DNA from 3 places in the Enterobacter nematophilus genome. Region 3 is predicted to be linked to each of the others. Evidence: predicted binding sites of a transcription regulator. Region 3 holds the regulator's gene; each other region holds the start of a gene.

Region 1 (4,174 bases), on a different contig from region 3:
GTTTTTACCCGAGAGGGCTGGGGTGAGGAACGTTTTCCCCTCACCCTAGCCCTCTCCCCAAAGGGGAGAGGGAAGAGGCGCTGCTATTTGTTGAACAGGGCCAGAACTTCTTCCACGCTGGTGGTGTTGGCCAGGCGCTCGATGACGGACTCGTCGTCCAGCGCGTTGGTCAGGCTGGTAATCACCTGAATGTGCTCGTTATTGCGAGCGGCGATACCAATCACCAGACGGGCGATGTCGTCCTCTTCTTCACCGAAGCGCACGCCATCAGGATACTGACAGAACACCACGCCGGTTTTCAGCACGCGGTCTTTCGCTTCAACCGTACCGTGCGGAACCGCGATGGATTCGCCCAGGTAGGTTGGCGTCAGTTTTTCACGTTCCAGCATCGCGTCAACGTATTCTGGCTGAACGTAGCCGCCTTTCACCAGCTGCTCACCCGCGAAGCGAATCGCCTCTTCTTTGGTGCTCGCGGTACGGCCGAGGAAGATGTTCTCCGCGCCCAGCTTAAACAGGTGAGCATTGCTCTCGTCAAAGCTGTCCTGCAGGCTGGTACGCACTTTCACTTCGTTGTCTTCGTGACGCTGCGCGGCAACCAGACGTTCGGTCAGGCTGGTGTACAGGCCGCTGTCCAGGAAGTTGGTCAGCGAGATGTGCTGTGCCTGCGGTACCTGACGCATAGCGCGCTCGGTCAGATCGCGGTGCGTGATCACCAGGTCAACGTCCGGTGGCAGATTATTAATCGCGCTGTTTGTCACGGAGATATTAGTCAGACCCGCATCCTGCACTTTCTTACGCAGCACGCCTGCACCCATTGCGCTGGAGCCCATACCGGCGTCGCAGGCAACGATGATTTTACGCACGTGGCTCAGGTCGTTAGAGACATCGCCAGCCGCCAGCGGGGTCGCGCCTTTGGATTCGGCTTTCATGTCGTGCATACGACGGGTTGCCGCTTCGATATCGTCGTCTTCTTTCACCTTGCTGGTTTTCAGCAGGATAGAAGAGACCACGAAGGAGACCGCCATCGCCGCACAGATCGCCGCGATATTCGCGAAGTACGCGCCTTTCGGCGTCATCGCCAGCACCGCCAGGATAGAGCCCGGAGAAGCAGGGGAGACCAGACCGCCGCCCAGCACGCTCAGGGTGAACACGCCGGTCATACCGCCGAGGATAACGGCCAGGATCAGACGTGGGTTCATCAGCACGTACGGGAAGTAAATTTCGTGGATACCGCCCAGGAAGTGGATGATAGCCGCGCCGCCAGCAGACTGCTTCGCGCTGCCGCGGCCAAAGAACATGTACGCCAGCAGAACGCCCATACCCGGACCCGGGTTCGCTTCAATCAGGAAGAAGATGGACTTGCCGAGATCGTGAGACTGCTGAATACCCAGCGGCGAGAAGATACCGTGGTTAATGGCGTTGTTCAGGAACAGGATTTTCGCCGGTTCAACGAAGATAGACGCCAGCGGCAGCATGTCGTGCGCCACCATGAAGTTAACGCCCGCCGCCAGCAGTTTGGAGAGCACTTCAACAGCCGGACCAATGCCGAGGAACGCCAGAATCGCGAGGATCATCCCGATGATGCCCGCAGAGAAGTTGTTCACCAGCATTTCGAAGCCGGATTTGATCTTACCATCAACCCAGACGTCGAATTTCTTAATCGCCCAGCCGCCCAGAGGACCGGCAATCATCGCACCGAGGAACATCGGCATATCCGCACCAACGATAACACCCATGGTTGTGATGGCACCCACGACGCCACCACGGTCACCGCCCACCAGACGACCACCGGTATAACCGATGAGCAGCGGCAGGAGATAGGTAATCATTGGGCCAACAAGTTTCGCCAGCGTTTCGTTAGGCAACCACCCTGTCGGAATGAACAATGCGGTGATAATACCCCACGCGATAAACGCGCCGATATTTGGCATCACCATGTTGCTGAGGAAACGACCAAAGCTTTGAACTTTGATCTTGAAATCGGATGACATAAAACACCCCTTCTTATGTTTACGCTTAGGCTTGCGGCCCGAGGTTTATCGTTAATGTGCGGCGGCAGAGGTAGCCGGACCCTGTTCTGATGCTGTGAAATCTGGCACTGAATCGTTCAACTGTCCAGACAGTGGAATTTTGTGTGATGTATGTCACGTAAATGTAGGGGGTGTGGCGCTGAATGAGGTGATCTGAATCACAAAATTGGTGGGTGAAAAAAATACGATGGCGAGAAATAGAGCAAAAACCACCTCTTTATGTGATTGATGTCACATTTTGTATTTGCGAGTTTGTTTCTGGATTGTGACTGGTTTCACAAAATATTTTTATGCAGATTTCTCCGACTGCGATCGGCGTCAGGATGGCCTGGAGTGACACGTAAAGCTAAAAAAATACTCTTCATATGTTGTATGGCGAAAAGTTAAAACCTGAATTACGCTCATAATGTAAGGTTGAGTATATTATTATTCAGGATATATTTTGACACGCTTATAAACTTGCATGGAGATATTATAAAAACCGATACTCCCCGGCTCTGAAATAATCAGTGTGCCTTTTAAATTTAAAAATAAATTAATTAGGCTGCGTGCTGTTTTATTAATGTAATGAGTTGACGTTGTTTAAGTGAGGAGAATATGTTTCTCAACTATTTCGCGCTGGGCGTGTTGATTTTTGTATTTCTGGTTCTTTTTTACGGAATCATCGCCATCCATGACATCCCCTATAATATGGCCAAAAAGCGCAATCATCCCCATGCCGATGCTATTCATACGGCAGGCTGGATCAGCCTGTTTACGCTCCATGCCATCTGGCCGTTCCTGTGGATTTGGGCCACGCTGTACCGGGAAGATCGCGGCTGGGGAATGCAGAACCACATCACTAAGTCTGATGAGGTTCCGGGCATGGATGCGCTGGCCAAACGCGTGGCCGAGTTAGAACACAAGCTGGCAGCGGTTCAGCCCTCTGATGATAAAAACACGCTGGAGCGCTAATCATGGATCTGTTGATTATTCTGACCTATGTGGCATTTGCCTGGGCAATCTTTAAAATATTCCGTATTCCGGTAAACCAGTGGACGCTTGCTACCGCGACGTTAGGCGGGGTGTTTATTGTTGCCGGACTCATTCTGCTAATGAACTATAACCATCCGTATACCTTTACGGCGCAAAAAGCGGTAATTTCCATTCCGATTACGCCGCAGGTCACGGGGGTGGTTACGGAAGTGACCGATAAAAATAACCAGCTCATTAAAAAAGGCGAAGTGTTATTTAAGCTGGATCCGGGCCGCTATCAGGCGCGCGTCGACAGACTGAAGGCAGACCTGGTGACCGCGACGCACAATATCGACAATCTGAAAGCGCAGCTTTCGGAAGCGGTTGCCAATACGACACGCGTCTCCGCTGAACGCGATCGCCTGTATAAAGATTATCAGCGCTACCTGAAGGGCAGCCAGGCGAAGGTGAATCCGTTCTCTGAAAGCGATATAGATAACGCGCGGCAGAACTATCTGGCGCAGGATGCCATGGTGAAAGGCTCCGTTGCTGAACAGAAGCAGATTCAAAGCCAGCTGGACAGCATGGTAAACGGCGAGCAGTCGCAAATTGCCTCGTTACGCGCCCAGCTTGCTGAAGCGAAATACAATCTCGATCAGACCGTGGTGCGTGCGCCGAGCAACGGTTATATCACCCAGGTGCTGATCCGTCCGGGAACCTATGCCGCCGCGCTGCCGCTGCGCCCGGTGATGGTTTTCATTCCTGAACAGAAGCGTCAGATTGTGGCCCAGTTCCGTCAGAACTCGCTGCTGCGTCTGAAGCCGGGCGATGAAGCGGAAGTGGTGTTTAACGCGCTGCCGGGCCAGGTGTTCACCGGTAAGCTCACCAGCGTTCTGCCGGTGGTGCCGGGCGGGTCGTATCAGGCGCAGGGCGCATTGCAGGCGCTGACCGTTGCGCCGGGTACGGATGGCGTACAGGCGCTGATTGAGCTGGAGCCTAACGCCGACGTCGATGCTTTGCCGGACGGTATTTATGCCCAGGTGGCGGTCTATTCGGATCATTTCGCCCACGTCTCGGTGATGCGTAAAGTGCTGCTGCGTATGACCAGCTGGATGCACTACCTCTATCTCGATCACTAATCCTTCCGGGGCAGGAATGCGACACGCATATCTGCCCTTTTTTCATCGCTT
Region 2 (4,174 bases), on a different contig from region 3:
CAGTTGAATTAATGCGTATCAGTGCAAAGGTTGCTGCTGCCAGGTCATAAATTCCTGGGGCGGCATCGCTTTCGCGAAGTGCCATCCCTGACAGAACTGCACGCCGCGCTTCAACAGCCAGCTCACCTGCTCAGCCGTTTCCACCCCTTCCGCAATGGTTTTAAGCCGCAGGCTTTGCGCCATCTCGATAATATGCTCGGCGATCAGGTGGCTGGTACTGTTGGTGGTTAAGGTGTCGATAAACGATTTATCGATTTTCAGAATATCCACGTTCAGCGAGTAGAGGTTGTGCAGGTTGGAGTAACCGGTCCCGAAATCATCGATCGCCACTTCATAGCCCGCCTGACGGAAGGCCTGAATCACCGGCGTGGTTTTTGGCACATCGATAAAGCCGCGTTCCGTCACTTCAATTTTAATTTGCTGGGCGCGTACGGCGTAGTGCCGGGCCTTGTCAGAAATCATGGCGATCAGCCGCGAGGAGTGGAAGTCCGTGGCCGACAGGTTAATCGAAATATAAAGATGCGGATGCGCCGCCAGGAAATGGCCCAGATCGCTGAACACCTCCTCAACGACATAATCCGTGATCCGCTCGCTCATTCCCTCTTTTTCCGCCAGCGGAATAAACTCAGCCGGGCTCATTACCTGCCCGTTGAAACCAGGCCAGCGCAACAGCGCCTCTGCCCCCACGCACTGGTTATTCTTGATATCGATAATCGGCTGATAGTGCAGGCAAAGCTGACGTTTGTTCAGCGCCCGGTGCAGTAAGCGCCCCGGCGAATTAAGCTCACGATGGGTGCGGGACCACACCAGCAAAATAATAATGCTGCAGATCATTCCCAGCGGTAGCGTCAACGTCGCCTGGTGATAGAGCGTTTCATAAAAACGTTTATCTGACGTCGACACGATAGCGGCAATAGGCCGTTTTGGCGATTTTACAACGGTATAGAAACGGTTATCTTTTTGAAATACCGATTCCTTATCCCGAATCATCGAATTTAATAAAGTCGCATTGGCGTTCTGGCTGACGGAAAAGAAGGCATTAGTTACCGTGTCGTATACCCCCCATGCGAGGGAATGATCGGTAGACATTACTTCACTGTAAGAAAGCGGATTGACCACCACGACATAATTTCCGCGCTGCATATACGTCATTTTATAGCCAGTATAAAATGGCGTATCGCGAAAATAATAGATAGCAACGTCAGGTTTACGCGTGTAATTAGCGACCGGAATGACGTAGGGTTGATCCGGTGTAAAAATGGTCGAACAATGAAAATTCTGACCTTCAGCATAAATTAAATCGGCAACAAACAGGCGGCCACGAACAACGTTCAACATATATTGACGATGTTCCGGCGTACAACGTTCACCCTGATATTTTTCTGCCTCGCCCCTGGCCAGTTCAACCTGTTGAATTACCAGTTCTGTTTTGTCTAAAGCCAGTTCAGCAAATGTACGTAGTTGAGCGCTCGTTTCCGACTCGGCTCGTAGCTGGGCAAACCATAGAGCAAGCATCACCGGCAGCATAACTACCATGATGATCCCTACCACCCTGAGCATTTTGCGCCGCGCGCTACGATTCATTTCCCGCCCTATATCCCTGCATGTTGTACGCCTGTAGTAATGAAGGCCGGATGCTTTGTTAAACAGGTGATTACGTTGCATGAATCATGCGAAGTTAGCAACTGACTTTTAGTATTAAAAATCTTAAATTTCGTTATGACGATAATATTTTCCCGTAAGCTAAACTGTAAGTATTCGTTCCGTTTCAATTAAGGAAAATAATTATCCATCGCGCACGGGAGGTTTGAAGAGAACACAACAGAGGATCGCTGATTAAGCAAAACTTCTGGCGGCATGAAAAAAGTACAACATCAACGTGACGTTTTATCCTATTTCTGCGGGTATATTTTGTTCGTTGTTTTATAAATAATCAGACATCACCACAATATTATCAGAAAATAATGCGTCCCCTAAAAACGGCACGGCTGGCCGTCTCTTTCTCGCGGATACTCTTCACCGCTTGCCCGGCGAGCATTATCCCGGCACGTTTTGGACCCGCATCCCCCTGTGTGAAAGCAGTCCCGTACCGCACCCTCTTTTTTACGGGTAATAAAATCCCCTTTTTTGGCTACGCAGACACTGGCGAATAAATCAACAAATGTGATATAGTTCACACATATTGTGTAACGAGAAACACTGTTTCATTCAGTTCGTCTGTTTTGTAGAGGATGGGTTTTATGGCAACCATTACTACCAGCATGGTTCTCCTGCGCTGGCCCTTGTTGAGCGCGGTTTTGATGTTTTTAGCCAGCACGCTGAACATTCAGTTTCGTAAATCCGACTACGCGGGTCTTGCCGTCATCAGTACCCTGTTAGGGCTTGGCGCGGCCTGCTGGTTCGCAACGGGCCTGCTGGGCATCACCCTGCTGGATATGGCAGCGGTCTGGGAAAATATAAAAGTGGTGATGGTTGAGGCGATGAGCCACACGCCACCAGACTGGCCGATGGTGATTACCTGATCCCTTCAGCAATAAAAAAACCCAGACGATGTCTGGGTTTTTTGTTTTAGCATCCGTTGATCAGAACGGGATATCGTCGTCGAAGTCCATTGGCGGTTCGTTAGACGGGGCAGGAGCAGACTGCTGCTGCGGACGAGACTGCGCGCCGCCGCTGAACTGGTTGCCGCCCTGAGGCTGCTGAGGCTGACCCCAACCACCCTGCTGCTGGTTCTGACCGCCACCTGCCGGTGCGCCACCGCCCTGACGGCCACCCAGCATCTGCATGGTGCCGCCCACGTTCACCACCACTTCCGTAGTGTACTTCTCAGCGCCGGACTGATCGGTCCATTTGCGGGTGCGCAGCTGGCCTTCGATATAGACCTGAGAACCTTTACGCAGATACTCACCGGCCACTTCCGCCAGTTTGCCAAACAGCACAACGCGGTGCCATTCGGTCTGCTCTTTCATTTCACCGGTCGCTTTATCACGCCAGGATTCGGAAGTAGCCAGCGTAATGTTGGCAACTGCGCCACCACTCGGCATGTAGCGTACTTCCGGGTCCTGGCCCAGATTACCGACGAGAATCACCTTGTTTACGCCTCTGCTGGCCATGTTCGTGTCTCCTGAATACGTTTCTTAATAGTGTAAACGCGCGAGTGTACCATTTCCACGCGGCAATTTGCATAGTTGCGTAGTCGGTTCAGAAATCTCTCGCGAACTCGACATTGTTACACAGCGAATCAGAAAATGCATTCCAATACTGTATATTCAAACAGGTTAAATTGTGTCATAATTAGCCGTTTCTGACAGCCGTTTGTCCTTCAAACAAACCAGGCAATCCGTGTTCCAACCGGGAAAGGTGAATGGATAAGATCGAAGTTCGGGGCGCCCGCACCCACAATCTCAAGAATATCAACCTCATAATCCCTCGCGACAAACTCATCGTCGTGACCGGGCTTTCGGGGTCTGGCAAATCCTCACTGGCCTTCGACACTTTGTATGCCGAAGGACAGCGTCGTTACGTCGAATCACTCTCTGCGTACGCGCGTCAGTTCCTGTCGCTGATGGAAAAACCGGATGTCGATCATATTGAAGGGTTATCGCCTGCTATCTCTATTGAGCAGAAGTCGACCTCGCATAACCCGCGTTCAACGGTCGGTACCATTACTGAAATTCACGACTACCTGCGCCTGCTGTATGCGCGCGTGGGTGAGCCGCGCTGCCCGGACCATGACGTCCCCCTGGCGGCGCAGACCGTGAGCCAGATGGTGGATAACGTGCTATCGCAGCCGGAAGGCAAACGCCTGATGCTGCTGGCGCCGATCATCAAAGAGCGTAAAGGCGAACACACCAAAACGCTGGAGAACCTGGCAAGCCAGGGCTATATCCGCGCCCGTATCGACGGTGAAGTGTGTGACCTGTCGGATCCGCCAAAGCTGGAGCTGCAGAAGAAGCACACCATTGAAGTGGTAATTGACCGTTTTAAGGTACGTGACGATCTCGCCACGCGTCTGGCGGAATCCTTTGAGACGGCGCTGGAACTCTCCGGCGGCACGGCCGTGGTCTCCGACATGGACGACCCGAAAGCGGAAGAGCTGCTCTTCTCAGCCAACTTCGCCTGCCCGATTTGCGGCTACAGCATGCGCGAGCTGGAGCCGCGCCTGTTCTCGTTC
Region 3 (4,174 bases):
CATTAAGATCCAGTACGGTTTCGGCAGGTGGAGCGCTATGCCCATCAGGCTGGCGATACTGAGCATGACGCTAATTCTTGCGGCGTTGCGCAGGGCGGAAGATTTCAGAGACAGGTAGCTTCTCAGCGCCGGCAGCAGCGGCAGACGTTTTTGTTTATCCGCCATCAGGTCACGGGGATAAAGCGGTCGCTGGGTGCGCAGCACGCGGGCGATGCGGCTGAAGTGCCAGGCAGCGAACTGGCCGACCGGGTTATCCGGGTGCTGGCGGGCAATTTTCTCCAGCGCGCCGAGCTGTTTGTCCATGTTAAAGCGCGTGGGGTAACGGTGGTAGAGAATATCATCGGCCAGCACCCGCAGGCGCGCGGAGACGGTCTGCGCGTTCCAGCGGATCACCGCTTCGGCATGGCTGCGCTCAACCAGCTTTTGCACCTCCTGCGGGTGGTGAAGGCTAACGGAGATATGCTCCTGAAGGTCCAGCCCCACCTGGAAGGTGCGCAGCAGCCGTTTATATTCGTGGTTCTTGTTGGCGGCGAGCATATGCAGCTGCTGATAGCACTGGCTTATCAGATCCACCACCTTTTGCTGGCGCGTCAGCAGCGGCGGTAAGGATTTTTCCGGATCGGTATGCTGGGTGAGCAGGGTGTATTTGGCTTCGCAGTAATCCGCAAGCTGCACGTAGAGCAGGCTCAGCGATTCGCGCAGCGGCTGCTCCCGCCACAGCCAGAACCAGAACCAGTTAAACAGCCCGTACCACAGCGTGCCGAGGGCGTAGATCAGCAGCGGCTCCCACACGGGCATATTCCCGGCGAGGCTCAGGGTGAAGATGGCCGCAATGAGTGACGCGGGAAGCAGACGGGCATGGAGCGAACTGATTTCGGCGGTGACGCCGAGGGTCATCGCCAGCACGGTCAGGATCAGCGGCAGGGGAATATCGCGAGCCAGCAGAAGCTGCACCGCGAGGCTACAGCCTGCAAACAGCGAACCGCCAATTATCAGGCGTTTGAAAAAGCGTTTATGGGGCGTATCCAGACCGGCAATGTTGCAGCAGGCGGGCACGAGGGAAAACAGCAAGCCCTGCTGAAGATGTCCCAGGATCAGGCCCACGGCCACGGGAAGACACAACACCAGCGTTTGTCGCAGTGCGTAGTTAACTTCCGGGTGATATATCAGCCTGCGCCACATGGGGAAAAGAGACAAAAACGGCGTGACACCTCGCGATGGCACGCCGTTTGAGCAGGATTAACGGGTTCCGTAAACCACGATGGTTTTACCGTGGGCGGAGATCAGGTTTTGATCTTCCAGCATTTTCAGGATACGGCCCACGGTTTCGCGGGAGCAACCGACGATCTGACCAATTTCCTGACGGGTAATTTTAATTTGCATGCCGTCCGGGTGGGTCATCGCGTCTGGCTGTTTCGCCAGGTTCAGCAGGGTCTGCGCGATGCGGCCGGTCACGTCCAGGAAGGCGAGGTTACCCACTTTCTCTGACGTCACCTGCAGACGGCGCGCCATCTGGGAAGAAAGACGCATCAGGATGTCAGGGTTTACCTGAATCAGTTGACGGAATTTCTTATAAGAAATTTCAGCCACTTCACATGCTGTCTTTGCACGAACCCAGGCGCTACGTTCCTGGCCTTCTTCAAACAGGCCCAGTTCACCGATAAAATCGCCCTGGTTCAGATAAGAAAGGATCATCTCTTTGCCTTCCTCATCTTTGATCAGCACTGCCACCGAGCCTTTGACGATGTAATACAACGTTTCCGCTTTTTCACCCTGGTGAATCAGCGTGCTCTTCGATGGGTACTTATGAATGTGGCAATGAGACAAGAACCATTCGAGAGTCGGGTCTGTTTGCGGTTTGCCAAGCACCATGCGCTGTTATCCTCTGTTATAAGCTGTCACCAGAGTCATCAGATGCATCCGGACTCTGGGGTTGCAATCGAATTCTTACCCATACCCTGGGAAGTCGGCTGTCGTAACGTTTCGCAGCCAGTAAAGTTTGATGTCCTCTGCATACATGTGTAACGTCAATGTATTACTGTAGCATCCTGAGTGTTTTAGCATAGCTTTCGCCGCGTGTCTCCTGGTGTCTCGCTTCAGCATGATGCAGGTCGCCTTCCATTGCGAGAAATGTAACGCACGCGTAATCTGTCACCAAAAATGCAACGTTGGAGTTAATGAATATGCAAGCGCGCGTGAAGTGGGTTGAAGGTTTAACGTTCCTGGGCGAGTCCGCGTCAGGACACCAGATTTTGATGGATGGTAACTCCGGCGATAAAGCGCCGAGCCCAATGGAAATGGTGCTGATGGCGGCAGGTGGATGCAGCGCGATCGACGTGGTGTCGATTCTGCAAAAAGGTCGTCATGACGTGACGGATTGCGAGGTTAAACTCACCTCAGAACGTCGCGAAGAGGCGCCGCGCCTGTTCACCCACATTAATCTGCACTTTGTTGTTACCGGGAAAGCGCTGAAAGACGCGGCGGTTTCACGCGCGGTGGATCTCTCTGCCGAGAAATACTGCTCTGTGGCGTTAATGCTGGAGAAAGCGGTAAAAATCACCCATTCGTATGAAGTGATCGAGGCGTGATTCATGGGGCATCGTGCGTGTTGATGCCCTCATCCTAACCCTCTCCCACGGGGAGAGGGAACATGTTTACGGAATCTGCTTCCCTTCCATCAGTCGCTGAACCAGCGGCGTCATGATGAGCTCCATCGCCAGCCCCATTTTTCCGCCCGGCACCACTAACGTATTCATGTGCGAAATAAATGAGCCCTGCAGCATCGCCAGCAGCCAGGGGTAATCAATGCCGTCAAGATTGCGGAAGTGGATCACCACAAAGCTCTCATCCAGCGACGGGATGCTTTTCGCCGCGAACGGATTGGAGGTGTCCACCGTCGGCACGCGCTGGAAGTTAATGTGGGTTCGGGAGAACTGCGGCGTGAGGTAATTGATGTAGTCTTCCATGGAGCGCACTACCGAGTCCATCACCGCCTCGCGCGAATGGCCGCGCTCGCTCATGTCACGCGTCAGCTTCTGGATCCACTCCAGGTTAACGATCGGCACCACACCGACCAGCAGATCCACATGGCGCGCCACGTCGTGCTGAGGCGTGACCACGCCGCCGTGCAGTCCTTCATAAAACAGCACGTCGGTGGGTTCCGGCAGCGGTTGCCAGGGGGTAAAGGTGCCCGGCACCTGGTTCCACGGTACGGCTTCATCGTAGGTGTGCAGATATTTGCGGGACTGCCCGGTACCGCTCTGCCCGTATTCGCGGAAGGTTTGCTCCAGAAGGCCGAAATCATTGGCTTCCGGGCCGAAGTAGCTGATGTGTTTACCCAGATCGCGCGCCTTGCGGATCGCCATGTCCATCTCAGGCCGCGTATAGCGGTGAAAGCTGTCGCCTTCGACCTCCGCCGAACGGAGATTCAGCTGGGCGAAAATCTTGCGAAAAGCGAGGCTGGTGGTGGTGGTTCCCGCACCACTCGAGCCCGTAACGGCAATAATGGGATGTCTGGCAGACATAGCAACTCCCTGACTGAAAAGGTTGGAAGATCAGCCGTGAAACGCGTTGCGGGGCATGATATTGACCGTCTCATGCAGTTCTGACCACACCAGCACCACGTCGCCGCTTTTCAGCTGGCGTTTTACATCGTTGACCTTTTGCTCAAGCGAACGCTCATGTTCACCATAATCGGTGCCTTCGCGTAATACAAAGCTTTCAATCAGATTATCGAGCGTTTCGGGAGCCAGATCCTGCCAGGGAATGATCATTTTGCACCGTCCAGATAAGGAGTAAGCCAGTCAGGAATTCGCGCTTCCAGCCACATTTTCGGCCTGCGCAGCGTGCCGCCGATGAAACCCACGTGGCCGCCATGTTCGGTCAGCTGGTAGTGAACGTTGTCAGGCAGGAATTCCTGTGCGGGAATAGAATGATGATCCATGAACGGGTCATCTTTAGCGTGAATAATCAGCGTCGGCTGCGTGATTTTGCTGAGCAGCGGCATAGCGCTGCACTGTCGGTAATAGTCGATAGCATCGGCGAAGCCGTGAATTTTGGCGGTGATCAGATCGTCAAACTCGCGGATGCGGCGCACCTTTTTCAGCTGGCGCAGGCTTACCGGCAGGGTATCCGGATAGGCCTTCAGCTTGCGCGCCGCGTTGGCTTTCAGCAG

The links. The regulator CRP, encoded in region 3, controls carbon source genes, mostly activating them, when cyclic AMP is high. The targets are predictions, from matches to a motif close to ATGTGANNNNNNTCACAT.
Region 1: OSH03_RS15420 (PTS mannitol transporter subunit IICBA) is a predicted target of CRP. The motif match lies at 2,250-2,267, and genes of this name have one in related genera.
Region 2: OSH03_RS19590 (YjcB family protein) is a predicted target of CRP. The motif match lies at 2,162-2,179, and genes of this name have one in related genera.

The regions. Positions count from the first base shown of each region.
Region 1 is NZ_JAPKNE010000005.1:221,900-226,073, forward strand. Features, by position in the region: gene OSH03_RS15420 (PTS mannitol transporter subunit IICBA) at 84-1,991, opposite strand; gene OSH03_RS15425 (DUF3302 domain-containing protein) at 2,628-2,984, shown strand; gene OSH03_RS15430 (HlyD family secretion protein) at 2,987-4,123, shown strand.
Region 2 is NZ_JAPKNE010000010.1:47,346-51,519, forward strand. Features, by position in the region: gene soxS (superoxide response transcriptional regulator SoxS) at 1-12, shown strand, start outside; gene OSH03_RS19585 (EAL domain-containing protein) at 19-1,584, opposite strand; gene OSH03_RS19590 (YjcB family protein) at 2,241-2,522, shown strand; gene ssb1 (single-stranded DNA-binding protein SSB1) at 2,583-3,113, opposite strand; gene uvrA (excinuclease ABC subunit UvrA) at 3,365-4,174, shown strand, end outside.
Region 3 is NZ_JAPKNE010000008.1:21,022-25,195, reverse strand. Features, by position in the region: gene OSH03_RS18000 (YccS/YhfK family putative transporter) at 1-1,182, opposite strand, end outside; gene crp (cAMP-activated global transcriptional regulator CRP) at 1,240-1,872, opposite strand; gene OSH03_RS17990 (OsmC family protein) at 2,184-2,588, shown strand; gene OSH03_RS17985 (phosphoribulokinase) at 2,655-3,524, opposite strand; gene OSH03_RS17980 (YheU family protein) at 3,555-3,773, opposite strand; gene OSH03_RS17975 (hydrolase) at 3,770-4,174, opposite strand, start outside.